Regions from separate parts of the Bradyrhizobium sp. CIR18 genome, predicted to be linked through region 1. Evidence: riboswitches for the same ligand, from Rfam matches in the RefSeq annotation. Region 1 holds a riboswitch; each other region holds the start of a gene.
What was found. Region 1 has a riboswitch for cobalamin ahead of metE (5-methyltetrahydropteroyltriglutamate--homocysteine S-methyltransferase). Riboswitches for the same ligand answer to the same signal wherever they lie in the genome.
Positions count from the first base shown of each region.

Region 2: it holds a riboswitch for cobalamin, as region 1 does, so the genes downstream of both, GGD65_RS17915 (DUF1636 domain-containing protein) here and metE (5-methyltetrahydropteroyltriglutamate--homocysteine S-methyltransferase) in region 1, are expected to answer to the same signal.
Region 3: it holds a riboswitch for cobalamin, as region 1 does, so the genes downstream of both, GGD65_RS17850 (energy-coupling factor ABC transporter permease) here and metE (5-methyltetrahydropteroyltriglutamate--homocysteine S-methyltransferase) in region 1, are expected to answer to the same signal.
Region 4: it holds a riboswitch for cobalamin, as region 1 does, so the genes downstream of both, GGD65_RS17830 (TonB-dependent siderophore receptor) here and metE (5-methyltetrahydropteroyltriglutamate--homocysteine S-methyltransferase) in region 1, are expected to answer to the same signal.

Region 1 covers NZ_JACIHF010000025.1:20,480-27,627, reverse strand. Annotated here, with positions in the region: gene metE (5-methyltetrahydropteroyltriglutamate--homocysteine S-methyltransferase) at 857-3,202, opposite strand; cobalamin riboswitch at 3,306-3,509, opposite strand; gene GGD65_RS38100 (nodulate formation efficiency C protein) at 4,450-5,247, shown strand; gene GGD65_RS38095 (thermonuclease family protein) at 7,048-7,148, shown strand, end outside.
Region 2 covers NZ_JACIHF010000004.1:455,869-463,016, reverse strand. Annotated here, with positions in the region: gene cbiB (adenosylcobinamide-phosphate synthase CbiB) at 1-490, shown strand, start outside; gene cobD (threonine-phosphate decarboxylase CobD) at 502-1,467, shown strand; gene GGD65_RS17925 (cobyric acid synthase) at 1,456-2,904, opposite strand; gene cobO (cob(I)yrinic acid a,c-diamide adenosyltransferase) at 2,910-3,545, opposite strand; cobalamin riboswitch at 3,587-3,808, shown strand; gene GGD65_RS17915 (DUF1636 domain-containing protein) at 3,903-4,277, shown strand; gene cobW (cobalamin biosynthesis protein CobW) at 4,274-5,308, shown strand; gene cobN (cobaltochelatase subunit CobN) at 5,308-7,148, shown strand, end outside.
Region 3 covers NZ_JACIHF010000004.1:444,200-451,347, reverse strand. Annotated here, with positions in the region: gene cobJ (precorrin-3B C(17)-methyltransferase) at 1-141, shown strand, start outside; gene GGD65_RS17880 (cobalt-precorrin-6A reductase) at 117-863, opposite strand; gene GGD65_RS17875 (bifunctional cobalt-precorrin-7 (C(5))-methyltransferase/cobalt-precorrin-6B (C(15))-methyltransferase) at 874-2,055, shown strand; gene GGD65_RS17870 (cobalamin biosynthesis protein) at 2,052-2,420, shown strand; gene cobM (precorrin-4 C(11)-methyltransferase) at 2,417-3,199, shown strand; gene GGD65_RS17860 (cobyrinate a,c-diamide synthase) at 3,199-4,509, shown strand; gene cobA (uroporphyrinogen-III C-methyltransferase) at 4,506-5,237, shown strand; cobalamin riboswitch at 5,283-5,500, shown strand; gene GGD65_RS17850 (energy-coupling factor ABC transporter permease) at 5,537-6,214, shown strand; gene cobF (precorrin-6A synthase (deacetylating)) at 6,261-7,010, shown strand; gene cobT (nicotinate-nucleotide--dimethylbenzimidazole phosphoribosyltransferase) at 7,021-7,148, shown strand, end outside.
Region 4 covers NZ_JACIHF010000004.1:436,846-443,993, reverse strand. Annotated here, with positions in the region: gene cobT (nicotinate-nucleotide--dimethylbenzimidazole phosphoribosyltransferase) at 1-719, shown strand, start outside; gene GGD65_RS17835 (histidine phosphatase family protein) at 712-1,284, opposite strand; cobalamin riboswitch at 1,357-1,559, shown strand; gene GGD65_RS17830 (TonB-dependent siderophore receptor) at 1,676-4,024, shown strand; gene GGD65_RS17825 (PepSY domain-containing protein) at 4,037-5,476, shown strand; gene GGD65_RS17820 (siderophore-interacting protein) at 5,507-6,175, opposite strand; gene GGD65_RS17815 (O-methyltransferase) at 6,297-6,989, opposite strand; gene GGD65_RS17810 (helix-turn-helix domain-containing protein) at 7,094-7,148, opposite strand, start outside.

The sequences.
Region 1 (7,148 bases):
ACGGACCTTGCGGCCGCGCGGGTGCGGCGAAGCACTCCCACTCCTTCCCTGCCCGGCACGCTCTGAATGATCCGCGAGGCACTGCTCGCCCGTGTACGTTTAGCACGAACGGCAAGGCGCTGGACGTCCGGTCTAACTCTGCGCCGAGCCGAGTCGTGTCGGATCCGAGATCGCCATCATTCAACTGGCCTATGTTGAGGGCAGGACCACGCTCACGGCTGAGGAGCAACCTATCGGCACCGTGCCATCTTCAAGCTCATGACATCCTCCGCGTGGTCCGCTCATAGACTCTCAAACAGAGGCCCAAGCCGAAACCCGACTATCGGGTGGAACCGGTCGACCAACTGCCTTAAGCAGGGTTCAAATCAACAGCAACCGCTCATGCATTGTCCACGCTTGCCAGGTTTTTCGTATCGTCGCTGATCGAGCATAAGGTTTCCAGGCAGGAAAGCGCACCGAGTTTGCGGCTCGTGCCTGCGGTGACCGCCCCGCATCACCACCTCCCCTCGTCGCTGTCGTAATCGTTGCCGACGTGCTCTTGAGCGACAAACCTTGGTGTATATTTATACACTTCAGGCTATACGGTCGCATACCACTGCATAATTGAGCTATGCTGAGCTTGTGCTTCAACTGGGCTCAGATTTTCGGCGAATGTCCTTGCCGTAATCGAACCGGCGGTTGTCCTCTCTTCCGCCGAAGCCCGCGCGACGCATCAGCGTCGCTCCTCCCAGACTTTCGCCCGGCCCGCTAAGCGGGGGCCGGGCCTTTTTTTTGTGTTCCCAAGGCTCCATCGATTATGGAGAGCGCAAATGACCGCAAGAGGATCAACTTTGTCGAGAAGAGATCCAAGCCCGGATCAACGGCCTCGCGAATCGAATGCAGCGCGCAGTTGGCGGGCGGCAGCGACCATGTTCGCTAGCGCCGGCCGAACCTCCTCCCATTTGCGCGTCTTCAGGCCGCAGTCCGGATTGACCCAGAGCTGCGAATCCTGCAGCCGGGTCCGAGCCAACGCCATCAGCTCCTTCATTTCGCCCGCCTCGGGAACGCGTGGAGAGTGGATGTCGTACACGCCCGGCCCGATCTGATTTGGATATTCGTAGTTCCTGAACGCGTCGAGTAGTTCCATTTTCGACCGCGATGTCTCGATCGAGATGACATCTGCGTCCATTGCAGCGATCGCGCCGATGATGTCGTTGAACTCCGAGTAGCACATATGTGTATGAATTTGGGTTTGATCAGCGACGCCGGATGAGCAGATGCGGAAGCAATCCACGGCCCAATCGAGATAGGCGGTCCACTCCGACCGACGCAACGGCAATCCTTCGCGAAGTGCAGCTTCGTCGATCTGAATCATGGTCGCACCAGCATTCTCGAGATCGCGGACTTCGTCTCGGATCGCGAGCGCAATCTGGCGGCAGACCTCGCTTCTGGGAATATCATCGCGAACAAAGGACCAGTTCAAGATCGTCACCGGTCCGGTCAACATCGCCTTCATCGGCTTCCTCGTTAGTGATTGCGCGTAGCGCCACCAGCCTACGGTGATAGGCTTCGACCGCACTACATCGCCAAACAGGATCGGTGGCCGGACGTAGCGCGATCCGTAGGACTGCACCCATCCATTCCTGGTAAATGCGAAGCCGGCGAGTTGCTCACCGAAGTACTGCACCATGTCATTGCGCTCGAACTCGCCGTGCACGAGGACATCGAGACCGATGTCCTCCTGCCAGCGTACGACGCGCGCCGTCTCCTCCTTGAGGAACCTGTCGTATTGCTCGTCGCTCATAGCGCCTCGGGCATGCGCCGCACGGGCATTCCGGACCTCTTTGGTCTGCGGAAACGATCCGATCGTCGTGGTTGGAAAAGCCGGTAGTCCGAAACGATTGCTTTGGATCTCGGCACGACGGGCAGATGGGCTCGCGCGCCGACGCATGGTCTGATCGATCGCTTTCATCCGGACAGCGACATTGGCATCATGGATTTTTGGCGAAGTCCGGCGGACAGTCGCGGCACATTCCGACTCGGCAAGAGCTAGCGCAACATTCTGGTCGCCTGCGAGTGCCCGCGCCAGGTTCGCGAGCTCTCGCATCTTCTGGACCGCGAAAGCAAGCCAGCTCTTGACGTCGGAAGCGAGCCCGGTTTCGAGTTCAACATCAATCGGCACATGAAGCAGCGAGCAGGATGGGGCAATCTGTACACGATCCTTGCCGAGCTTCGCAATCGCGGGTTCGAGCCGCTGGCGCAGCGACGACAAATTCGACCGCCATACATTCCGGCCGTCGACGACACCGAGTGACATGACTAGATCACTTCGGCCGCCAGCGATGATCTGGTCCAACAACTGTGGCGCTCGAACCAGATCGAGGTGCAGTCCGGCGACTGGCAGGCTCAAGGCGGTGTCCAGATTGTCCCCGAGATCGCCGAAATAGCTGGCGACTAAGATCTTGATGGCCGGCCCCTCCTTGGCGAGCCGGTCATAGGCATGTCGCAAAGATTGTCGCGCCCTCTCATCCAGATCAAGAACCAGGCAGGGCTCGTCGAACTGAACCCAATTTGCCCCACGTTTGGCCAATTCCTGCAGAACCTCGATATAGGCCGGTATCAATTCATCCAGTAGTGAGAGTGGCTGGAACGCAGGATCGGGACTCTTGCCGAGCTTTAGGAATGTGACCGGCCCGATCAGGACAGGGCGGGTCTGAAAGCCAAGGGCCTTGGCTTCCTCATACTCCTCGATCGGCTTGCGAGAGCATAGCCTGAAAGTCTGTCCCCTGTGAAACTCGGGGACCATGTAGTGGTAGTTGGTGTCGAACCACTTGGTCATCTCCTGCGCGGGTGCGCCAAATCCGCGCGGTCCGTGACCGCAACTCGCATCCTGATCGTCGCATTGTGACCCGCGGGCCATGGCGAAGTACGTCTTGAGCGAAACGGATTCGGCTTTCGAGGCGTAGATCTCCGGGATGGCGCCAACCATGACACTTGTGTCGAGCACCTGATCATACAGCGAGAAATCGTTCGATGGAATAACCGTGACGCCGATAGATTTCTGACGAGCCCAGTTCGCGGCACGCAGGCCAGCTGCGTCCTCGAGCAACTGCTGTTCGCTGCTTTTTCCGGCCCAGTAGCTTTCGAGAGCGAGTTTGAGCTCGCGCCTTGGACCGATGCGTGGCGTTCCGAGGGTGGCAACCGGAAGGGAGAGAAGAGTCATAGCGTGAACCCCATGTTGGGGGCAAAGGCCATGGCGGACGCAGGCAGGGGAAGTCGCGCGGTGCGACGGCTGCTTGGCGCACCACCGGGACACCCCGCCCCGTGGACAAATATATTGTCGGGGCAGGTCTCCTGGCTCGCGGGTCATCGCTTCTGTCCGGCCTTCCCGAAGCCGCGCAGGCTTCAGTGACGTCGTTGGACAGCGGCTTGCCGCTCACAGTTGCGGGGGCAGCGCCGGCATTGTCACCGGCTTCCCTCTTAGCTCCGGATCAAATGGGAACCGGAGAACCTCGACGACTTGGATTATCGGCAAGAGAAGTCTTCCGTCAACCTCTCAGATTATGTCTCAAGCTGGTGCTGCGATATCCGCTACGCGAATGACCGTGCATCTTATCGTTGAGTCGACGTAGAAGCGCTCTCCAGTCAGCGATATTGGAATGACCATCGCAGCTGCTCCCTTTGCCGCATGCCCGATCGGTGGAAGGGACAAATGCGACTTGCGCGGTCGGGACTGCTGCCTCGAGCAGAACGCATTTGATGCGCGTCCCGGCTTCCCAGCGGTTCTTTGAGCACGTCCACCATCCAGCCACCTTCTCGGCCAACAGGATCCGTGTTGAATAGGCCCAAGCTGGGAAGCCAGCTACATACCCTGCCAGCACGTTGATTTGCGGTTCAGCAAGACTCCAAATGCTCGGCGGTGAAGATCGGCTTCGCGTCGTTGGCCGTCGAGTGCAAAGCGCTCCGGACTGAGGCTGTTCTCGAAGCGCCGCGTGGCGCGAAGGGAGCGCCAAACGCACCATGGCCCATTGGCCGCAAATGCCCAAACGCATGGCAGAGATCGAAACGCACATTCTGGCAACGATACCGAACCAAACCGTCGCGAGACGAGGATGCATAAGCCGCGCTGGATAGCGCTGAAAGGAACATCGAGACCTGGGCCAGTCGGAAAGTCGACAAAGAGGACACAAAAGCGGTGTGAATTGCCGCCGATTACCTGGCACGAAGAATGCAAGACTTCGGCATGCCCAGTCTCCTCCTGCTGGGCAAGTCCAGCACAGCAAATTGAGGCTGTCGCCGGCAGCGAAGTTAGCGGCGCGTGACATAGAGGGGAGCGCCTGCTCGCACGGGACACCATCGGACTCCCCGCCGCGTCGCCGCTAACTTCTTGCGCTCGCGTATAACAGGTTAAAGGTTGCCCCGCTTTATGACGTATGGATGAAAGCAGATAGGCCGACAGTTATGAGGAAAATGTCTGGAAGACGCGCGTTATGGTTTTGTCTCGGTCAATCCCTGATCTGCCTGGCCGGGCTGGCTGCGACGAGCAACAGTGTTCGCGCCAACGAGAGCCCCCTTATCGAAAGATTCAAGTCAACGTGGCGAGCGCAAGACGGCGAGACAATAGAACAAATTATCTCCAATGTCTCGAAGGTGGCGCAGTTCGTCCCTCGAATGTGGGGCGTCGCTGAACTTGACGACAATGACTATGTTTTCGTTTCGTGGACCAGGCACCGCGTCGATACATCAGACGAACAGTACGTTATCACTTGGAAGGTCGCGCTCGACGGCACGATTCAACTTGCGTCGACCTATGCCAAACCGATGGAATTGGGCTGGCGCGCCCTGGCGCTCTCGTTGATCGCCAGTGAAGTCAAGGACGGCGAAAGGGACGCAAATCTTGGCTTTCTGCATGATCCGAGCAACTTCAACTTTGTGACGACCATGCAAGGCCGGCTCGGCGATCTTCTGCGGCAGGGCCGCTGCACTATCGTCGAACCTGTTGGGGTGGACTACTTGCCGAAGCAGAATGACAAGCCGACCGAGAAAGGTGATCTGTGGCGCGTTTTGCTTTTAGTGAACTGTAATATCCCAGGCCCCCGTTTTTTTACACACAACGGGGTCATCACTTTCGAGAAGAGCGAAGGGCAAGATTGGGAGCCGCAATCCTCCTTTGCCAAGCGTATCGCGGCCTTTCCTCCTGGCTCCTGGTTCGCTCGCATGGAGCCAAAGGAACAGGAAGAGTTAGAGGGGAGCGAAGGCCCTCGGTAAAATGGTCGCGCAGAGCAAGATCGCGCCGTAGCTCCTTTACGGCCGAACGTCTGAGCAACTGCAGACATATTAGCTCTAGAATGTCGGTGTTTACGCCTTCAGCAGTCGCGAGCCTTTCCTGCAGCTTTCAGCCCGTCAGGAAAAAGTCGGGCAGCACGATTACTTCCGATTCCTTCTGCGAGTAGTCGAGCTCAGCGGCGCGTTCCAGCTGGCGAGATTTGGCCCCCAGCGCGCCCGACGCGGTGGGAGGACACCAATCCGCGAGGGAACCAGCTCCTCCATGCCACTCTTCAAGGGACCGGGCCTGAAGATGCCTCGGGCCCAAGCCCGATCCGGCGTGCGCGCCGCCCATCGCGCGACTGACTGGCACCCGCAAGAGCGTATGCATGCCGACGCCGAGGCGGCACGCGGGATCGAGTGCTGCGACGAAACGCGTTAAGACGGTAATCGGGCAGTGTTAGTGGGCCGGCAGTGCCCTCTGAGCACCGACCCCTTTTCCGAGTGCCCCCGGCGAGAGCCGCGGAGCCGTGCGCGCGGCTTCGAGGACCGAACTGAGTCGGCGCTAGATTTCCTCGCGCGCATTCGTCTGCGCGTCAAAGATCCGGATTTGAAGCGTGGGAAAACGCCTCTTTAGTTCTGCTCCGCCTGTGCCCTGGCGCCGTCTCTGGTTGCGAATTCGGCTCTGAGTCGACCATCCACTTCAAGCGCCTTGGAAGAGACCGGAAAATCCCGGGGGGCTGCAACCATTTCATTCCCATTGTGTAGTGAGATCGTTGCGAATGATTTGTAGCTTGAGTCGGCTAAACTGCACCAGAGCTACCCCGCCCGAGTGCCGCGATGGGGCAACCATGTTGTGGATCGAGGCCTCGCACCGAATGGCATCAGGATGGCACTCGCGATCCTCCGAACACGCGGGCGGCTTACCCCTCGCTCGGTGCGTATACAACGAAGCCACGGAGGTTGCCGTTCCAAATTTCCCTGACGCAAACGCACGCCCTCACGCCGGGCTTGGTGGGTAACTCTCCACATGTGATGGCGGTGAAGCGTACCACGAGAGAGCGGCCGCCAGTCGCCGCCTGGGTCACGACAATCCGGTCCTTGTACGAACGCGGCGGCGGCACCACGAACGAGATATGGTGCAGCGCAGACGTGCGAAAAGCCACAATGGAATTGGCATCAACGACCACCCCGGTTGACTCTCCGAAAGAGGCCTCCGGGTCTTGCGCGGTTTGCGTAAACGATACCGGTTCATTTTGCGCAACGGGCATTGAGCAGAACTCCGTGGCGGCTTTGTCCAGATTTCAGAAGAAGCAAGACCAGGTTTCTTTCGAACATCAGTCTTTGCTGACGAGAAGTTACGGCGAAATGCATCGCTCTTGCTGAAACCCTCGGCAGCCTTGCCGATGGTGGCCGCCACAAAGCATAGCCAGATTGCTCCTCCCACTTGACTTCCACTCGACCCTCAAGATTCACAGGCGACTTTTGTTCTTCGACCGCGTGAGAAACAGCGTTCCGAGGTTCGGCTTTCTCCCGCACCGAGTTCGCGGCCGAGCGATGGGGATCTCCTCCTCTCAGGTCGAGAGGGTGCAGTGCGCGCCCAGAGAGAGAGAGAGCCCAGCGAGGTTCGAAGGGTACCGCGACACGCACACCGGAAGAAATCGCTTGAACCTCACGCAGCGTCAGGTCGTAGCTTGGAAATGACGGCCACGCTTTCATAGAGCAAACGTCGAAAGATGTCGGCCGAATAACGGACATAGCGTTTAAGCAGTCGAATGTGGCAGCGCCGGATCGTGCGTGAACATGGATCAAGAGCGAGAGGTTATTGTTGAGATGAAACACCGCGTAATGATGGTCGCATTGTTCGCTGTCATCACATCTCCGGTCTGCGCAGCGAAGCTCAG
Region 2 (7,148 bases), on a different contig from region 1:
TGCGGAGAATGCCTCCGACGGCATCGTGGCACCGGTGTTTTGGGGCGCGCTGCTCGGGCTGCCGGGCATCATCGGCTACAAGGCGATCAACACACTGGACTCCATGATCGGCCATCGCAGTGAACGGCATGAAGCCTTCGGCTGGGCGGCGGCGCGCATCGACGATGTCGCCAATTTCATTCCGGCGCGGCTGACCGGATGTCTGTTCGTGCTGCTGGCTCCTCGGCGATCGGAGGCGCTGTCATGCATGACGCGCGATGCACGCCGTCACCGCTCGCCCAATGCCGGCTGGCCGGAAGCGGCCATGGCCGGCGCGCTCGGCGTCCGGCTCAGCGGCCCGCGCATCTATTACGGCAGCGCGACCGACGAGCCCTGGCTCAACGAAGGCGCACGCGATCCGCGCGCCGCTGATATCGCCGAGGCACTGACGGTCTACCGCCGCGCCATGGTGCTGCTCGCTGGCACCCTTGCGATCCTGGCCTTCGCGTGAAAGAACGGGGCATGCGCGAGCACGGTGGAAATCTGGATCTGGCACAGCAGCATTTTGGCGGGCGCGCGGAAGACTGGATTGACCTCTCGACAGGGATCAACCGGCTGCCTTATCCCGTGGCCGAGATCGATCCGCGCTATTGGAACGCACTGCCTTCGCGATCCGACCTCAACGCCCTGCATCAGGCGGCGCAGCAGGCCTATCGCACCAGCGCGCCGATCGTTGCGATGGGCGGCGCGCAGGCTGCCATTCAATTGCTGCCGCAACTGGTGCCGACCGGCCGCGCGCGCATCCTCGCGCCGACCTATAACGAGTACGCAGGGGTTCTGTCGGCTGCAGGCTGGGATGTCCAGGAGGCCAGCGAGCTCGACGCGCTGGCAGGCGCGGATCTCGCCATCGTCGTCAATCCCAACAACCCCGGCGGTCAGCATCATGCACCGAAGGATCTGCTCGCACTGCTGCCGCGCGTCGGCCGCCTCGTCATCGACGAGAGCTTTGTCGACGCCGTTCCGCTGCTGTCGCTTGCATCGGAAGCCGGTCGGCGGGGACTGCTGATCCTGCGCTCGTTCGGAAAGTTCTTTGGTCTTGCCGGCCTGCGGCTCGGCTTCGCGATCGGCAATGCCGCCGACATAGGCAAGCTTTCGTCGATGTCGGGTCCATGGCCGGTTTCGGGAGCGGCGATCGCGATCGGCTGTCGCGCGTTGCGTGACGACGCCTGGGCCGAGGCCACGTCAGCGCGACTTGCCCGGGACTGTGTTCGCCTCGATGCCATAGCGCACGCGCAAGGCTGGATGCTGCTTGGGGGGACGCCGCTGTTCCGTCTCTACGAGACGCCCGGCGCGCTCGCCGCGCAAGAGAGATTGGCACGAAGCCATATCTGGTCGCGCGTCTTCGCACAAAGGCCGACATGGCTGCGCCTCGGGCTTCCGGGTAGCGAAGCCGAATGGACGCGGCTTGCCGAGGTGCTAGCGCGCTAGCGCGAGCAGTCCTTCCACGTCGAGATGCTTTTCGATGTGATCGGCCAGCGTATCGAGCGCGCTTTCGACCCTGGCTTGATAGGGCTCGCCACCTGCGGGAATGTCGAGCCTGGCCAGATACGCCTTGCGGAAATCATCCGACGTGAACAGGCCGTGCAGATAGCTGCCCTGCACGCGGCCATCGCGCGAGATCGCGCCTTCGGGCTCGCCGTTCAGCTTCGCAAACGGGCGCGCGCGATCCGGCCCGTCAGTGCGGCCGATGTGGATTTCGTACGCCTCGATTGGCTGGTCCGTGTCGGTATGCACGGCCGCGACACGCGTCAGCGTCTTCTGCGGACTCATCACCGTGTCCACGTCCAGAAGTCCGAGGCCCGGCGTGTCGCCTGCGGTGCCTTCGATGCCGTCAGGATCGGCGACGCTGCGTCCGAGCATCTGATAGCCGCCGCAGAGACCGAGCACATGGCCGCCCCTGCGGTGATGCGCGAGCAAATCGATGTCCCAGCCCTGCGCGCGCAGGAAGGCGAGATCGCCGCGGGTCGACTTTGAGCCGGGAATGATGACGAGGCGGACATCGCCCGGGATCGGCTCGCCCGGGCGCACCATCACGATGTCGACGCCCGGCTCGAGCTTGAGCGGATCGAGATCGTCGAAATTGGCGATCCGCGACAGCGCCAGGCAGGCGATCTTGCACTGGCCCGGCTTGCGCGCGTCGCTGAGGCCGAGCGCATCCTCGGCCGGCAGCTCGCCGGCGCGGGCGAACCAGGGCAGCACGCCGAAGCCGAGCCAGGCCGTTCTTTGTTCGATCAGCCTGTAGCCATCGTCGAACAGCGAGGGATCGCCGCGGAACTTGTTGATGACAAAACCCTGGATCATCGCGGCATCGTCGGGGTCGATCACGGTCTTGATGCCGACCAGCTGGGCGATGACGCCGCCGCGGTCGATGTCGCCGACCAGCACGACCGGCACGTCCGCCTTGCGCGCAAAGCCCATATTGGCGATGTCGGCCTTGCGCAGGTTCACTTCGGCCGGGCTACCGGCGCCTTCCACCAGCACCAGATCGGCCCGCGCCTTCAGCCGCTCAAAGCTCTCCAGCACCGCGCCCATCAGTGAGGGCTTCATCGCGGCATAGTCGCGGGCACGCGCGGTCGCGATGCGCTTTCCGTGGACGATCACCTGCGCGCCGATGTCGGTCTCGGGCTTGAGCAGCACGGGGTTCATGTCGGTGTGCGGTTCGACGCGAGCGGCCAGCGCCTGCAGCGCCTGGGCGCGGCCGATCTCGCCGCCATCAACGGTGACGGCGGCATTGTTCGACATGTTCTGCGGCTTGAACGGGAGCACGCGCAGGCCGCGCCGGGTGAAGGCACGCGCGAGACCGGCGACGATGAGCGATTTGCCCACGTCCGAGCCGGCCCCCTGGATCATCAGCGCGCGTGCCATCGAACTCAGAACTCGACGCCGGCCTGTGCCTTGATGCCGGAGCGGAAGGGATGTTTCACCAGCGTCATCTCGGTGACGAGATCGGCGATCTCGATCAACTCGTCCTTGGCGTTGCGGCCGGTGAGGACGACATGCGTCATCGGCGGCTTCGAGGTGGTCAGAAACTCGACGATCTCGGCGATGTCGAGATAGTCGTAGCGCAGCGCGATGTTGATCTCGTCGAGCACGACCATGCGCAGGCTCTCATCGAGGATCAGCTCCTTGGCCTTCTCCCAGCCGGCGCGCGCGGCGGCGATGTCGCGGGCGCGGTCCTGCGTCTCCCACGTAAAACCTTCGCCCATGGCGTGGAACTGGCAGAGGTCGCCGAAATGGCCAGTGAGCAGGCGCCGCTCGCCGGTATCCCAGGCGCCCTTGATGAATTGCACGACTGCGCAGGGAAAGCCATGCGCGACGCAGCGGACGATCATGCCGAAGGCCGACGAGGACTTGCCCTTGCCGGCCCCGGTGTGGACGATGATGAGGCCCTTTTCGCCGCTCTTGGTCGCCATGATCTTGTCGCGGGCGGCCTTCTTCTTCGCCATTTTCGTGGCGTGGCGGGCGTCGGTTTCTTCGGCCGTTTTTGTATCCGGTTCAGGCGTCATCGGGTCCCGGTCCTTCGGCTTGACAAGTGGCGGCCACCGGCAAATGGTGGCCCGGCGTTGGTTCCTGTCCTATGACAGGCGAAGAGGGAATGCGATAGGGTCCGAATCGGCAAGATTTGGGTCCAAAATGCAGCCGCCCCCGCGACCGTGACCGGAGAGATGTCCGAAGCCACTGATTCCCTCAGGGAATCGGGAAGGCGGGGATCGAAGGGGAAAACCCTGCTCCGCAAGCCGGGAGACCTGCCAGCGCGGACGAGTTTTGGACCGGCGGACGGGGTGTTCCGCGACGGGGAAAACGGGCCTCCAAAAGAGCGGTCCGTGTGCCTCATCGCCTCCCGCTGTTATCTGGAAGAGGCGATGACCGTCACACTTCACGTCTGCATCACCTGCCGTGCCGGCGAGACGCCTGGCGAGGGCGAGGCGACGCCCGGCAAGCGCCTGCATGGGGCGATCCTCGACGCGGGCGTGCCCGAGGGTGTCAATGTGGTTCCCGTCGAATGCCTGTCGGCATGCAACCAGGGCTGCTCGGTGGCGCTGAGCGCGCCCGGCCGCTGGTCCTACGTCTATGGCCGCCTGTCCGATGCGAATGCGCAGGACGTGGTCGCGGGCGCCGCGGCCTATGCGGCCGCGCCTGACGGCCTTGTGCCCTGGCGCAGCCGGCCGGAAATATTCCGCAAGCAGTCGCTTGCCCGCATTCCCCCCATTGCCGTCGTGCCGGAGGCCGCCGAATGAACTCGCTCGCAAAAGTCCCGGTTACGGTGGTCACGGGTTTTCTCGGCTCGGGCAAGACGACGCTGATCCAGCATCTGCTCAGCAATGCCGGCGGCAAGAAGCTCGCGGTGCTCGTCAACGAGTTCGGTAGTGAGGGCGTCGACGGCGAGATCTTGAAATCCTGCGCCGACGCCAATTGCCCGGAGGAGAACATCGTCGAGCTCGCCAATGGCTGCATCTGCTGCACCGTTGCTGACGATTTCATTCCGACCATGGAAAAACTACTGGCGCGGCCCGTGCGGCCCGATCACATCCTGATCGAGACCTCGGGCCTGGCGCTGCCCAAGCCGCTGCTGAAGGCATTCGACTGGCCGGAGATCCGTTCGCGCATCACCGTCGACGGCGTGGTCGCGCTCGCGGATGCCGAGGCTGTCGCCGCTGGCCGCTTTGCGCCGGATCCTGACGCCGTCGAAGCGCAGCGCGCGGCGGACGAGAGCCTGGATCACGAGACGCCGCTGTCGGAAGTGTTCGAGGATCAGATCGCCTGCGCCGACATCGTGCTGCTGACCAAGGCCGACCTCGCGGGGGCGGCGGGACTTGAAGCGGCCAAGGCTGCCATCACCGCCGAGATGCCGCGCCGCGTGCCGATGCTCCCCGTGACCGACGGTGCGATCGATGCGCGCGTCATCCTCGGTCTTGGCGCTGCCGCCGAGAACGATCTCGCCGCGCGTCCCTCGCATCATGACGGCGAGGAAGAGCACGAGCACGATGATTTCGCCTCGGTCGTGGTCGACCTCCCTGAAGTCGCCGACGTCGATGCGCTGGTCGCATCCGTCCAGAAGCTGGCGCGCGAGCAGAACGTGCTGCGCGCTAAGGGCTACATCGCGGTCGCGGGCAAGCCGATGCGGCTGCTGCTGCAGGCGGTCGGCGAGCGCGTGCGCCACCAGTTCGACAAGCCCTGGGGCGCAGGTCACAGGCGGTCGAAGCTCGTCGTGATCGGCGAGCACGGCGATATCGACGAGGCCGCCATCAAGGCAGGACTTGGTATCTGATGCACGTCGTCTTCCGCGAGAGCCGTGGTCTGGAGGAGACCGCGACGCCTAGAGACATCGGCCAGGACCCGGCCGATCTCGTGGTGCTCTCGTATTCGGATTCCGATCTTGCGGCGTTCGCAGCCGGCTGGCGGCGTGGTCGGAGTAGCCTGCCGTCGCTGCGGCTCGCCAATCTCGCGGAGCTGCGCCATCCGCTGTCAGTGGACACCTATATCGAGCGCACGCTGTCTCAGGCGCGTGGCATTCTGGTTCGTCTGATTGGTGGTGAGTCCTACTGGCCGTATGGTCTGGCTGTGCTCCGGCAGCTCGCCAAGGACCGTGGCATTGTGCTGGCCGTGCTGCCGGCCGACGGCCGCGACGATCCGCGGCTGGATGGATACTCGACCGTGCCTGTCTCGACGCTGCGCCGGCTCAAGGTGCTCTGCGACACCGGCGGACCGGTCGCCGCGCAAGCCGCGATCGCACAGCTCGCACTGGCTTCGGGACTCTATGCCGGGCCTGTTATCGGCGACACCGCCGTGCCCGAGATGGGGTTCTACGATCCCGCCCGCGGCGTCATTGCGGCACCGGCGCACGGCGAGGGCAAGCCGCGTGTGCTGGTAACGTTCTATCGCTCATATCTCACCGCCGCGGATACGGGCCCGGTCGATGCCCTGATCGCAGAGCTGCGCGGGCGCGGCTTTGAAGCCTGCGGCGTGTTCGTGACCTCGCTGAAGGCCGCGGGCGTCGCGGATTGGTTGCGGGCGCATCTTGCACAAAATCCTTCGGCGGCGATCGTCAACGCGACGGCGTTCTCCGCGGCTGGCGACGACGGCACGACGCCGTTCGATGCCGCAGCGTGCCCGGTGTTCCAGGTCGCGCTCTCCACTGCGCGGCGCGAGGATTGGGCGGACTCGCTGCGCGGCCTGTCGCCCGGCGATCTCGCGATGCATGTGGTGCTGCCCGAGGTCGATGGCCGTCTGTTCGCGGGCGTGGTGAGCTTCAAGTCGGCAGGGATGCGCGATCCCGATCTGCAATTCGCGCACCTGGCGCATCGCGCCGATGAGGAGCGCGTGACGGCCGTCGCAGCGCGCGTCGCGGCGTGGCGGCGACTGGCGGAGACGCCGGCCGGTGAGAAGCACCTGGCGCTCGTGCTCTCGAACTATCCGGGCCGGCCGCACCAGATCGCGCATGCGGTCGGGCTCGATGCGCTGGCCTCGGTCGAGGCGTTGGTGTCCGATCTCGCTGAGGCCGGCTTCGATGTTGTGCCGGTCCATGCGCTCGGCGAGGCGCTGCTGAGGCAGCAGCTCACCTGGGGCATCGCCGATTATCGCGCGGCGCTTTCGCGCCTGCCGCAAGTTTTGCAGGATGATCTTGCGCAAGCCTGGGGCGCGCCGGAGAGTGATCCGAGCTGCCGCGACGGCGCGTTTCATTTCGCCGCGATCCAATGCGGCAAGTCGGTCATCGCGGTCCAGCCGGAACGCGGCGATGCGACCACGCGCGATACCGATTATCACGATCTCGCCCGCACGCCGCGCCACGCCTATGTCGCGTTCTATCTCTGGCTTCGGCAGCAGGGCTGTGACGCCGTCGTGCACATGGGCGCACATGGCACGCTGGAATGGCTACCCGGGAAATCCGTGGCGCTGTCGTCCGCGTGCTGGCCGGAAGCCCTGATCGGCGATCTTCCCGTGATCTATCCCTTCATCGTCAACGATCCCGGCGAGGCCGCGCAGGCGAAACGGCGCTTGGGGGCCGTCACCATCGGCCATCTGCCGCCGCCGCTCACCGCATCCGCCGTGCCGGAAGGCTTGCGCCGGCTCGAACAGCTCCTCGACGAATATTCGACCGCCGATGGTCT
Region 3 (7,148 bases), on a different contig from region 1:
GCTTCTGATGAGAGCATCGAAACTGTCACGCTGAACGAAGCTCGGCCCGAGATGGCCGACATGCGGACGCTGGTGATCGTGGGAAATTCGCAGACGCGCCGGGTCGGCCGCTGGGTCTATGCGCCGAGGCGGGTAGAATGACCGAGCCACTGCATGATCTCGGCCACGCTCTCGACCCGCAACCGCTCGGGCAGCTCCGGCCGCGATATCATCATCACGGGCAGGCCGAGCATGCGGGCCGCGTCGATCTTGGCGCGCGCGCCGTCGCCGCCGGAATTGCGGGCGACGATCCAGCCGATGCCGCGCCTACGCAACAGATCAAGCTCACTGTCGAATGTGAACGGCCCGCGCGACACGATCACGTCGGCGACGAAGGGCGGGGGAGCCTCCGGCGGATCGACGAACCGCAGCGTATAGGTATGCTGCGGCTTGTTCGCAAACGGCGCGATATGCTGGCGTCCGATGGCGAGGAACACTTTTGCGGGCGCCTCGGGCAGCGCGGCGACCGCGGCGCTGACGTCCGTGACTTCGATCCAGTTGTCGCCGGGCGCTTTCGTCCAACGCGGGCGCTCCAGCGCAATCAGCGGTGTGGCGGTTTCCGCGCACGCTTCGACCGCACTGCGGCTCATTTCGGCTGCGAAAGGATGCGTCGCGTCGATCACGTGCGTGATGCCTTCGCGGCGGATGTAATCGGCCAGTCCGCTAACGCCGCCGAAGCCGCCGATGCGGGTCGGCAGCGGCTGATCGGCAGGCGCGCGGGTGCGACCGCCATAGGAGTAGACGGCCTCGATGCCTGCGCGCGCGATCGCCGCGGCGAGCAAGCTCGCATCGGCAGTTCCGCCCAGAATGAGGGCGCGCCTCATGGTTGATTCCTTGGCTGATCCCTGGCTGACCATCATCGGTATCGGCGAAGATGGCCTTGCCGGGCTGTCGGAGGCAAGCCGAAAGGCGCTCAATGAGGCCGAAACCGTCTTCGGTGGTGAACGGCATCTCGCGCTTGCCGGCGTCGGCAGCCGCGGCCGTCCGTGGCCGGTGCCGTTCGACGCCGATATCGTTCTGAGCAGCCGCGGCAGGCCGACGGCGGTGCTCGCCTCCGGTGATCCGTTCTGGCATGGCGCCGGTGCAGCTCTCGCCGAGAAGCTGCAGGCCGGCGAGTGGATCGCGCATTCGGCACCGTCGACCTTCTCGCTTGCGGCCGCGCGGCTGGGCTGGCGGCTCGAATCCACCGTCTGCCTGGGGCTTCACGCCGCACCGTTCGAACGTCTCGTTCCGCATCTGGTGCGAGGAGCGCGCATCATCTGCCTCGTGCGCGATGGGAAAGCGGCAAGCGATCTCGCAAAATGGTTGAGCGAGCGCGGATGGGGCGCCTCGGCCTTCTGGACGCTCGCCGCACTCGGTGGTCCGCGCGAAAGCATCCAAGAACATCGCGCCGACGGTTTCGCCGGTGATCCCGCTGGAAACCTGGTCGCAGTCGCCGTTGAGGCGAGGGGCACGCAAGGCATTCCCCGCAGCTCGGGACTTTCGGACGATCTGTTCGTCCATGACGGCCAGATCACCAAGCGGCCAGTGCGCGCGCTCGCGCTCTCGGCGCTGGCGCCGCGTCCGGGCGAGCGGCTGTGGGATATCGGCGCCGGCTCGGGGTCGATCTCGGTCGAGTGGGCGCTGTGCGGCGGGACGGCGACTGCGATCGAGGCGCGCGAGGAACGCGCCGCAAACATCCGCAGCAATGCAGCGGCGTTTGGACTTTCGCACCGGATCACCGTCGTCAAAGGGAGGGCGCCCGAGGCTGTTGCTGCCCTGGAAGCACCGGATGCGGTCTTCATCGGCGGCGGCCTCGATAGCGCGATGTTCGATGCGATCTGGTCGCGGCTTGCGCCGGGCACGCGGCTGGTTGCACATTCAGTCACATTGGAGACGGAAGCGTTGCTCGGCGATCTGCACCAGCGCCACGGCGGCGAGCTGATGCGGGTCGACATCGCTTATGCTGGCCCGCTCGGCCGTTACCGCTCCTGGGAGACGGCACGGCCGGTGGTGCAGTGGAGTACGGTCCGATGAAGGTGGCCGGGTTTGGGTTCAGGAGAGATGTCAGTCTCGCTTCGCTGCGCGAAGCACTGCTGGCGGCGGGTGATCCCGAAGGTCTTATGGCGATTGCAACCGTTAGCGACAAGGCTGATGCGGAGCCGCTGCAGGAGCTCGCGCGTGAGTGCGGTGTGCCGATCAAGGCTGTTCCAGCCGATATGTTGGCCGGCATCGCCACGCCGACCCAGTCCAATCTCGTGATGGAGAAGTTCGGCACTGGATCGGTCGCGGAAGCCGCGGCGCTCGCTGCGGCCGGGCCTCGCGCTCGGCTGATTTCGACACGCGTTGTCTCGCAGGATCGCACGGCGACGGCCGCGATCGCGGAAGGAGACGGCGCATGACGGTGCATTTCATTGGCGCGGGGCCGGGCGCGCCTGATCTCCTGACGTTGCGTGGCCGTGACTTGATCGCGGCCTGTCCGGTCTGCCTCTATGCCGGCTCGCTGGTCCCCGAGGGCGTGCTGGCGCATTGTCCGCCCGGCGCGCGCATCGTCAATACCGCGCCGCTGTCGCTCGACGAGATCATTGCCGAGATCGCCGCCGCGCATGCGGCGGGCAAGGACGTCGCCCGCCTGCATTCGGGCGATCTCTCGATCTGGTCGGCGATGGGCGAGCAGCTCCGCCGCCTGCGCGCACTTGGCATTCCGTTCACTGTGACGCCTGGTGTGCCGTCCTTCTCGGCCGCAGCGGCAGCGCTCGAGGTCGAGCTGACGCTGCCGGGCCTTGCCCAGACAGTCGTGCTGACGCGCACGCCGGGCCGCGCCAGCGCGATGCCGGAGGGCGAGAAGCTTGCCGCCTTCGCCGCGACCGGCGCGGTGCTCGCGATTCATCTGTCGATCCATCTGCTCGACAAGGTCGTCGCCGAGCTCGCGCCGCATTATGGCGCGGATTGCCCGGTCGCGATCGTCTGGCGCGCGAGCTGGCCGGATCAGCGCATCGTCCGCGCCACGCTGGCGACGCTCGATGCTGCCGTCGGCACCGAGATGGAGCGCACCGCGATCATTCTGGTCGGCAAGACGCTCGGCGCTGCGGATTTCGACGAGAGCCGCCTTTACGCCGCCGATTACGATCGCCGCTATCGGCCGGTCGGCGCCGAGCCGCGTTTTCCGGAGGGCTCGTGATGGCGGCAGGCCTCGTCATCTCCGCACCGGCCTCCGGCGTCGGCAAGACCACGCTGACGCTGGCGCTCGCGCGCGCCTGGCGCCATCGCGGATTGAACGTGCAATGCTTCAAGAGCGGTCCCGATTACATCGATCCCGCCTTCCACGCCGCCGCCACGGGGCGCGCTTCCGTCAACGTCGATAGCTGGGCGATGGATCGCGGGGCGATCTCGCATCTCGTCAGCCGCGGCGCGGACGCCGATGTCGTGCTTGCCGAGGGATCGATGGGCCTGTTCGACGGCGTCGCCGCGCCCGGTGTTTCCGGCACCGGTGCCACCGCCGACATTGCGGAGATGCTGGGCTGGCCGGTGGTGCTGGTGATCGATCCTTCCGGACAAGCGCAGACCGCGGCGGCGATCGCCGCGGGTCTTCGTGATTATCGCCCCGGCGTACGGCTCGCCGGCGTCGTGCTCAACCGCGTTGCCAGCCCGCGCCACGAAGACCTCGTGCGGCGTGCGCTCAACGACGCCGGCATTGCCGTGTTCGGCGCGCTGCCGCGCCATGCCGAGATCAGCCTGCCGAAGCGGCATCTCGGCCTGGTGCAGGCCGAGGAGCAGGCCGAGATCGGCAAGCTGATCGACGAGGCCGCGCGCTTCGTTGCCGAGCATGTCGATCTCGATGCGGTGCTGCGATCGGCTGCGTCCTGGACACCACAACCCGCCGCGAATGGGCTGAACGTGACGCCGCCGGGCCAGCGCATCGCGCTCGCGCGCGATGCGGCGTTCTCTTTCGTCTATCCGCACATGCTGGAAGCCTGGCGCGGGGCGGGCGCGGAGATCTCGACATTCTCGCCGCTCTCCGATGAAGCGCCCGACGCGAGCGCCGATGTGTGCTGGCTGCCCGGCGGTTATCCCGAGCTGCATGCCGGCAAGATCGCGGCCAATGCGCGTTTTCGCAGCGGCCTGCGCGCCTTCGCCGAAACGCGACCGGTGCACGGCGAATGCGGAGGCTATATGGTGCTGGGAACCGCTTTGACCGATGCGGACGGTGTTCGCCATGAGATGACAGGCCTGCTTGGCCTCGAGACCAGCTTTGCCAAACGTCGCATGCATCTCGGTTATCGTCTCGCGACGCTGGCCGCGCCGATGCCGGGACATCGCCCCAGTGCACGTCTGCGCGGCCATGAGTTCCACTATTCGACCATTCTTGCCCAGCCTGATACGCCGTTGGCAGTCGTGCACGATGCAACCGGCGCGGTCATTGCCGAGACCGGCTCGCAGCGCGGCCACGCCACCGGCACGTTCTTTCATCTGATCGCGGAGGACCGGTGAGCGGATTCGTCTCCTTCATCTCCGCCGGACCCGGCGACCCCGAGCTTCTCACGCTCAAGGGCGCCGCGCGGCTGCGCGAGGCCGACGTCGTGCTCTATGACGATCTCGCCTCCGGCGCGATCCTTGATCTCGCCCGGCCCGGCGCCAATCTCGTCGCGGTGGGGAAACGGGCAGGGCGTCCCTCGACCAAGCAGCACCACGTCAACCGCCTGCTGGTCGACTATGCCGCAACAGGTGCGCGCGTGGTTCGGCTCAAGTCGGGCGATGCCGGCATTTTCGGCCGGCTCGAGGAGGAGCTGGAGACGCTGCGTGAGGCCGGCATCGGCTACGAGATCGTTCCCGGCGTCACATCGGCCTGCGTTGCCGCAGCGCAAGCCGGCATCCCCCTGACCCGGCGCCACACCTCGCGCCGGGTGCAATTCGTCACCGGCGCTGATGTCACCGGCGAGTTGCCGCCGAATCTGAATTGGGCGGCCCTGGCCGATCCTGAGGCGACGACCGTGGTCTATATGGGCCGGCGCACCTTCCCCGCGCTTGTCGCAAAGTTGATCGCGCACGGCCTCGCTGCGGATACCCCCGCGCTGTTCGCCGAATCCCTCGGCCGCCCCGACGAACGGCTGGTCCGCACCACCATCGCCGAGCTTGCCGAGCAGCTTGCGCGCGGCGGCGCCGCGTCGACGGCCGCCGTGATCCTGTTTGGGGCGCTGGCGGGGGATTATCCGTCATGACGGCCTTGGCCGCCGTTCGCCCCTTGACGCAGGCTCAGCGAAAGGGGCACACAAGAGAGGCATGGTGCTCGACGCGGCGCAAAGCGCCGGAGCATAATCGGGAATGGGGGTGGGCGGACCCAGTTGCGGCGCCCAAAACCCAGCCGCCCCCGCGACTGTAAGCGGTGAGGGACTCCGACAGCCACTGGGCCGCAAGGTCCGGGAAGGCCGGAAATCCCGGGGAACCGCGAGCCAGGAGACCGGCCCTGCACGTTTTGAGGCCAAGGCCGTCGGGTGTGACGGCAGGAAGGAATTGAGCCATGCATATCGAACCCGGGGTCGTGACGGGCGCCAAGCTCGTGTTGAGTTACGCAACCGGCATCGCCGCAGGCGGCGTTGCGCTGAAGCTTGCGGTGGAGACCGTGCGTGAGCAGGGCATCACGTCGTTCGCAGCGCGGACGCTCGCCACCACAGTCCTTGTGTTCATCTTCTTCGAGATCCTGCCGCACTTCCCGGTCGGCGTCTCCGAGGTGCACTTCATTCTCGGCTCGACACTGTTCCTGCTGTTCGGCGCAGCGCCCGCGGCCTTCGGCCTCGCATTCGGCCTGCTGCTCCAGGGCGTATTCTTCGAGCCGGTCGACATCCCGCAATACGGCATGAACGTCACGACGCTGCTGGTGCCGCTGTTCGCGATCCAGGCGATCGCCACACGGATCATCTCGCGCAACACCGCCTATGTCGATTTGAAGTATCGGCAGGCGTTGGCGCTCTCGACGACCTACCAGGCCGGCGTGATCGCCTGGGTGGCGTTCTGGGCGCTCTATGGCTCGGGCTTTGCGATGAGCAACCTCGCCAACATCGCGACGTTCGCGGCGTCCTATGCGCTGGTCATCGTGATCGAGCCGCTCGCCGATCTCGCGGTACTGGCGCTGGCGAAGTCGCTGCGCGGCGTCACCGCGCCCGGTCTCGTCACCCCGCGCCTGCATAACGCGGCCTGAGAGACAAGCGAACGGGCGGCCAGCAGGGCCGCCCGTCGCGTTCGCGATGCTCACGCTCTCCCTGATAGGTATCGGTTGCGGCGATCCCGACCAGCTCACGCGCGCCGCTGTTCAAGCGATCAACGCCGCCGATCTCGTCCTGATCCCGCGCAAGGGTGCCGCGAAGTCCGATCTCGCCGATCTCAGGCGGACGATCTGCGCGGATGTGCTCACCAGCGATAACACAGCCATCGCTGAATTCGACCTTCCCGTGCGCGATGCAGGTGAGGCGGAATACCGCAAGGGCGTGGACGATTGGCACGATGCGGTTGCCGCGACTTGGTCGAAAGCGATTGCGAACCATCTCGAAGGCGAGGGCAAGGTTGCGCTGCTGATCTGGGGCGATCCCTCGCTCTACGACTCCTCGCTGCGCATTGCGCGGCGGCTCAATCCCTTGCCTGACATCGAGGTCGTGCCCGGCATCACCTCGATCCAGGCGCTGTGCGCGGCGCATGCGCTGCCGCTCAACGACATCGGCGAGCCTTTTCTGGTCACGACGGGGCGGCGCTTGCGTGAAGGCGGCTGGCCGGCCGGTGTGGATACCGTTGTTGTAATGCTCGACGGCGGCACGGCATTCCAGTCGCTTGATCCAGCCGGGATTCAAATCTATTGGGGCGCCTATCTCGGCATGCCCGACCAGATCGTCATGTCCGGCGTGCTCGCCGAGGTTGGCCCGCGCATCGTCGCGACGCGGCAGGAAGCGCGCGAGCGGCATGGCTGGATCATGGACAGCTACATTCTCAAGCGCAGGCCGTAAGCGAGGCAGCATGCTCCCCGAATGGGTCACCCGAAATTGCCCCGATGTCTCCGCCGTGCATCGCGAGGCGGCGATCGCGCGGCAGGCGCAATTGACAAAGCCGACCGGCGCACTCGGCCGGCTGGAGCAGCTCGCGAT
Region 4 (7,148 bases), on a different contig from region 1:
ACGCCGGCACGCTGGCAACAGAGGCGATGGCGGGTGTCATCACCGACAAGCCGCGCCATGGCACGCGCGATTTCAGCGTTGAAGCCGCGCTCGCACCCGCCGAGTTGGCGTATGCGTTCGAGGCCGGCCAGCGCGCGGTTGCGCGCGCGCAAGCCAATCAGCCCGATCTCTTGATCTTCGGCGAGATGGGGATCGGCAACACCACCACGTCGGCGGCGATCGCGGCGGGCCTGCTCGGCATCAGCGCCGAAGAGATCGCGGGCAGCGGCACCGGCGTCGATGCGGCCGGCCGCGCACATAAGGCCCGCGTGATCGACGCGGCGATCGCGCGTCACGGCGTTGGCGGCGCTTCGCCGGAAAAAATCCTATGCGCCGTTGGCGGCCTGGAGATCGCGGCGATCTCAGGTGCGATCATTGCGGCGGCGCAGCGCCGTATTCCCGTATTGATCGATGGCTTCATCGTCTCGGTGGCGGCGCTGGCAGCAGTGCGGCTCAATCCGTCGTGCCAGCCGTTCCTGCTGCCGTCGCATCAATCGGCGGAGCAGGGGCATCGGCTGGTGTTGCGCGCGCTGAACGTGCAGCCGTTGATCAGCCTCGATCTCAGGCTCGGCGAGGGATCGGGCGCCGCCATCGCGCTGCCGCTGGTACGGCTCGCCTGTAGCCTTCACAACGGCATGGCGACGTTCGCGCAGGCCAATGTGCCTGACAGACCTAACTGATCGGCTGATTGACGGAGACGACGCGCCAGCCGCTCGCAAGGCGATCGATCCGGGTCAGCGACAGCGGATCGACCACGAAGCGCAAGGCGGCCTGCGGCGTCAGATCCAGCGCGATGCAGAGCGCGGCGCGGATGGTGCCGGAATGCACGACGAGCGTGGCCGATCCGGCTGCGATCCGCGACAGACCCAGCCGGACGCGCGCGACCTGATCCGCAAAGCTCTCGCCGCCCGGCGGCCGTCCGCCAGCCGGATCGCTCCAGAACTGCGCGTAAGCCTCACCGCGGGTCGCCTCGAGTTGGTCATGGCGATGGCCGGTCCAGTCACCAAAATCCTGCTCGCGGAATTCACTGACCAGCTTCGGTTCGAGTCCCAGCGCGCGTGCCGTCTCGATCGTGCGCCGCGACGGGCTGGCATAGCCGGCGGCATCCGGTGGCAGGCGCCGTCGCACAGCGTCCAGTTGCACGCGATCGCTGAGATCGGCCGGCGCGTCGGCGGCATGGATGGTGCCTGTGACGCCCGCGACGGGCGCGTGCCGTATCAACCAGAGGAAGGTCTCGCCTTCCATGCTCATCTCCAAGGAAGTTGGTCGTTGTGGCCATAACGCCGCAACTGGCACATTGACTCTGTTGTGATGGTAATCCTAGATGCTTGCGACGGTTTCCCCGAGAGGGGATGAAAAGGGAATACGGTGCGGGGACATTGTCCCCAACGCCGTGGCTGCCCCCGCAACTGTGAGCGGATAATCCTTCGTCAGAAGCCACTGGGTCCTCGGTCCCGGGAAGGCGACGAAGTGGTGATGACCCGCGAGCCAGGAGACCTGCCGTCAGCCGTGGTCACACGCGAAGATGTCGGTCGGGGAGTACAGACATTCGGCTTCATCGGACGGCTGAAGAGCCAAAAGGTGAGACCTCGTTCGCTGTGACGTGCCACTGACGTCATACCGAGGTCCGAAAACCGTGTCTTCCATCCGTATCGTACGACCGCGACAATTCCTGCTCGCATCCGCTGCGCTCACATCCCTTGCCGCACTCGATCTGCCCGCTGCGCTGGCGCAGCAGGCCCGGGAACCCCTGCCGCCCGTCGAAGTATCGCCGGCCCAATCCCGCACGCAGGCCAAGCCTGCCGGCCGGGAGGCGCAGAGCACGCGCCGGGCAGCAGCGCGCAGGCCGGCGGCCGCGGCAGCGATGCCGAAACCCGTCGTGCCGGCTACGGCACTCCCGACGCCGCTCAACAGCAATGCCGTCGCCGAAAGTGCCTCGCGGCTCGGCCTGACGGTGCGACAGACGCCCGCGACCGTCGAGGTGATCTCCGCCGAGACCATGCGCGAGCAGGGCTATCGCACTGTGTCCGACGTGGCCCAGGGCGCGGTCGGCGTCACCGCCGGCGATAATCCGGCCGAACCTTCCGCCTTCTCGATGCGCGGCTTCACCAACAGCCAGATCAACACGCTCTACAACGGCATCAAGATCGGCCCGCAGAACATGACCTCGCGGATCATGGACACCGCCAATCTGGAAGCCGTGGAATTCCTGAAGGGCCCGGCCTCGCTGATCTCGGGTGAAGGCGCCGCCGGCGGCGCGATCAATTTTGTGACCAAGCAGCCGCACACGGGACCGATCCGGAACGAAGCTGATTTCTCCTGGGATTCGCTGAATTCGTTCCGCGCGCATTACGGCTCGGGCGGCAGCACCAACGTCCAAGGCCTCGACTATCGCTTCGACATCAGCCGTTCGGCGCTCAACGGCTTTGCCGACGACACCAATACCAAGATGCTCGATGTGTCCGGCCAGCTCAATTACCGCATCTCCGACAGTCTCAAGATCTGGGGCGCGATCGAGTATCGCGAGGACCGTTCGAAAGCCTATTGGGGCGCGCCGCTGGTGCCGATCGCCTTCAGCGGCTCGCACGCGACGACGGGGATCGTCTCCGGCAACTACTTCAACAGGACTGATCTTGGCGCGGTCACGATCGACGACCGCACCTTCAATACCAACTACAACGTCCTCGACAATCGCAATGTCGCGCAGGAGGTGTGGCTGCGCGGCGGCTTCGAGCTGAAGCTGGCGCCGGACCTGACGCTGAAGAGTCAAGCCTATGGCTACGGCGCGGAGCGTACCTGGTTCAACAACGAGATCGAGGCGTTCGATTCCACCAACAACCAGGTGTATCGCGAGCGCTTCTATGTCGCGCACAGCCAGCGCCTGGTCGGCAACATCACCGATTTGATCTGGGACGCGAATATCGCGGGCTTCGACAATCGCTTGGTCACGACGTTGTCATCGAGCTATCTCGACTTCGTCAGGCCGGGCGCGGCAAATTTCCCGAACGATTATGTCTCGCTGGTCGATCCGAACCGCGGCTTTTACGGCTCGCTCACGACGCAGCAGCAGACCGCGCGCATCAACAACGAGGCGCTGTCGTTCGAGGACCGGCTGAAGCTGACGCGGACCTTCGCGCTGATCGGCGGCCTGCGCGTCGAGCATATCGGGCTCGACCGCAATTCGACCGATTCCGCCGGGCTTGTGAGAGCCGGCTTTCCGTTCACGAAAGACTGGGCGCCGGTGACGGGCCGCATCGGTTACAGCTGGGAGGCCGTGCCCGGCCTGACCTTCTTCAGCCAGTACGCCACCGGCGCCGACGTCTCCGCGAACACCAGCTTCCTGCTGTTGCCGACCCAGCCGCTCGATCTGACGACCTCGCGTACCTACGAGACCGGCGTCAAGCACCTGTTCTGGGACAACAGGGCGGAGTGGTCGTTCTCGGCCTACGACATCGTGCGCAAGAACGTCTATGCAGCGGCGGGCGGCATGGCGCTCAACATCGCCGGGCGCCAGGAATCGAAGGGCGTCGAGCTTGCCGCTTCGGTTCGTCCGATCGATCCGCTGCGTCTGTGGGGCAACATCGCCTATGTCGATGCCCGCTATGCCGACTACAATTTCGCCGGCGGCTCGTTCTCCGGCAATACGCCGCCAAACGTGCCGCGCATTGTGGCGAATGCTGGCGCGTCCTGGCGCTTCTTCACGCCCTGGCCGGTAGAGCTCGGCATCACTGGCCGCCATGTCGGCGACCGCTACAACACCGATGCCAATGTCGTGACGATGAAGGCGTATACCGTCGCCGACGTCTATGCCTTCGTCGATATCCCCAAGACGGTGTTCAGCGCGGTCGACCAGGCACGCCTGACCTTCCGCGTCCGCAACATCACCGATAAGCGCTATGCGATCTGGGGCGATCCGTTCTATCCCGACCAGATCCTGCTCGGCGCGCCCAGGACCTACGAGCTCTCGGCCGCGTTCAAATGGTAGGATCATGAACGCATGATGGGCGCGATCGTCCTTACGCATCGCTGGCTCGGGATCGCGTTCTGCCTGCTGTTCGCGATGTGGTTCGCGACGGGGATCGTGATGCACTTCGTGCCGTTTCCGTCGCTGACGGAAGCGGAACGGTTTGCCGGCCTGGCGCCGGTGGATCGCGAAGCGGCGAGGATCCCGGTTGCGGCGGCGGTCGCTGTGAGCGGGGTCGTGGACGCCGTGCGCGTCCGGCTGATCCAGCGGAGCGATGCAGCGGTCTACATCGTGTCGGGATCATCGCGCGTGCGCGCGGTCCGTGCCTCCGACGGAGCGGATGCGTCGGTCGCAATGGCCGATACCGCGCTTGCCATCGCGCGGGAGCACGCGCGCAATCGCGGGCTCGATGCCGTGCAGGCCGCGGTCGTTGCCCGTTCGGACTATGATCAGTGGAGCATTCCGAACGGCTTCGATCGCCACCGGCCGCTGTTTCGTGTGGCGCTCGGCGATGCTGCCGGGACGGAAGTCTATGTCTCCTCGCCCACCGGCGAGATCGTCCTGGATACGAGGCGGCGCGAGCGGGGCTGGAATTGGGCCGGCAGTGTGCTGCACTGGATTTATCCGACGGTCCTGAGAAGCAACTGGCTCCTGTGGGATCGCTCCGTCTGGACGCTGACATTGCTGGCCCTGATCGCGGCAATGCTTGGTGCGGTGCTCGGGATCGCGCGGGTGAAGCTACGAGGGCGCCGGATGTCCTCGCCCTATCGTGGCTGGCACGCGTTGCACCACGTCATTGGCCTCGCGGCAGCAATGTTCGTGCTGACATGGAGTCTCAGCGGCTGGCTCTCGATGGATCACGGCCGGCTGTTCTCGCGCGGACAATTGACCTTGGCCGAATCCGGCGTGATGAACGCGCCGCCTGATTGGGCGGCTGCCTCATGGCTCGATCGGCAGCCGATATCGCCCTCGGCCCGTGAGATCGAATGGTCTGCCTTCAACGGCAACGTCTATCGCCGCGATCGGGTGAGCCTTGACCATCAGGTCTTGATCAAGGCAGGGGACGCGTCCCGCGACGGACCAAGGGAATTTCTGGATAGGCATGAGATCCAGAGTCTCGTGGCGCACCTTGCTGCCGGCTGCGGCGCGGCGTCCGTTCTTGCTGGCAACGACGACTACCCCGCGCAATCGGCTATTGCCGGTGCGCCCGTCTACCGTTCGCGCTGCGGCGACCTCTGGTTCGATATCGACGGTGCCGACGGCAGTGTGCTGCAAAGGCTGGATTCATCGCGGCGGGCCTATCGCTGGCTCTACAGCGCGCTCCACACGCTCGATTTTCCCCTTCTGGTGGCGCACCCGCGTCTGCGCGATACCATCATCGTCGGACTCTGTGCGTTGGGACTGGTGTTCTCCGTCACCGGGATCGCGATTGGCTGGCGGCGTCTGCGGCCCCGACCGACCCGTAGGTCCTGACCGACAGCCGGCCGTTCCATCGGTTCCTCTCTAATCCAAACCGGTCTTGCCCGGTGCCCAATAGGCTTTCGCCCTGATCCGCGATGATGCGACGCCGGCGGCCTTCAGGGTGCGGCCGACGCGCTGGATCGAGGGTGCCTTGCCGGTCAGGACGAACTGTGCGCCGTTTGCGGCAAGGCGCAGCAGCTCGGATTCGGCGGTTGCAAGATGGGTGTCATCGGCGCTGCGTGCGATTAATCTGGGCTGGCCGAGGCCGATGGAATCCAGCACCAGTCTCGACTCCGCGATATCGGTGGCCTCGAACAGATGGAGCGCGCCGCCAGCCCGCAGGCTGTCGCGCAACGCGGCCGCAAGGCCGAACGAGGTTTCATCGCCGAACAGAACGATGGGCGCTCCGAGGTCCGCGACGTCGAACGAGCGGCGTGGACCAAAGAACTGGCAGGCATCGCCCGCGCGCAAGCCGCTGACCCAGCGGCTGCCGGGGCCATCGCCATGTGCAAAGGCGAGGAGCCGCGTTCTGCCGTTGCCGGCGTCCCACGACATCGGCGTATAGGTGCGCGCGCTCAGGCCCGAGCCCATCGCGACCTGGATCTTCTCGCCGGCCGTCCAGGCGACGTTCTCCAGCGCTTCGCCTTCGAGCTCGACGAGCCGGAAACGCTGCGAGAGCGTCTCAACGCCGGCAACGTGTGTAGGACGCATCAGCCATCGCAGCAACATCCGCGTGAGCCGTCCCTGCGGTGCCCGCGATGGCTCGGACGTCTGTGGCTCGTGAGCGGGCTCGTTCAAATTTGGCTCCATCACAGTTTCACCGCCGTGCCGATCATCGGGTCTTGATCGTGAATTCGTTGCCGCGTCCCGGCTCGAACGGCAGCGACAGTGAGAGGTAGCCGTTCTCGGGATCGCGCACGTAGTCGATATAGCCCGAAGCTTCCTCGAGCGCGTTCTCGCCGACGATGAGCGCGCCGCGCTTCAGGTGCGGCTCCAGCAGCCTGAGAATGGGAAGATAGAGAGTGAAAGCGCCATCGAGCATCACCATGTCGACCTCGCCGCCGAGGCCGAAGCTGAGCGTTTGGCGCGCATCGCCGTGTCTGAACTCGACGAGGTCGGCGAGCCCCGCGGCGGCAAGGTTCGCTTGCGCCCGCTCGATCTTGCCGGGTTCGAGATCGGTCCCGATCAGGCGGCCGCCACCGATGTCGCGCAGGCCCGCCGCCATGTAGATCGCGGAAATCCCCATCGAGGAGCCGAACTCGACGATGCGCTGTGCCTTGCAGGCACGGACGCACATGTAGAGGAAGCGTCCGAACCGCGGAGAGACGCTCAGGAAATTATCTGCAAGTCCGCGATAGACTTCGTTCAGATCACGGCTCTCGGCGGCGATGGTCTTGCTGATGATCTCATCGCGGCTGTTCGCTTCGTTCGCGAAGGTTTGCATCAGTTGTCCGTCGGCGACCTCCGCTTCCTGGTGAAGGCGATGGAGGACGTCGGCGACGACGCCCTTGCTGAGTGAATCCATGTCGGTCGGCTCCTTAATGCGCCCGCCGGGCGCTTCGGAGCCTGGATACGAAATGGTCCCTCAAACCGCATTCCGCGAACGGGACAATCGATTGCGAATTCCGGTCAGTGTGCGCCGATGCGGCGTTCGGCCAGATATCGCGCCGGCGGCTTGCCCAGC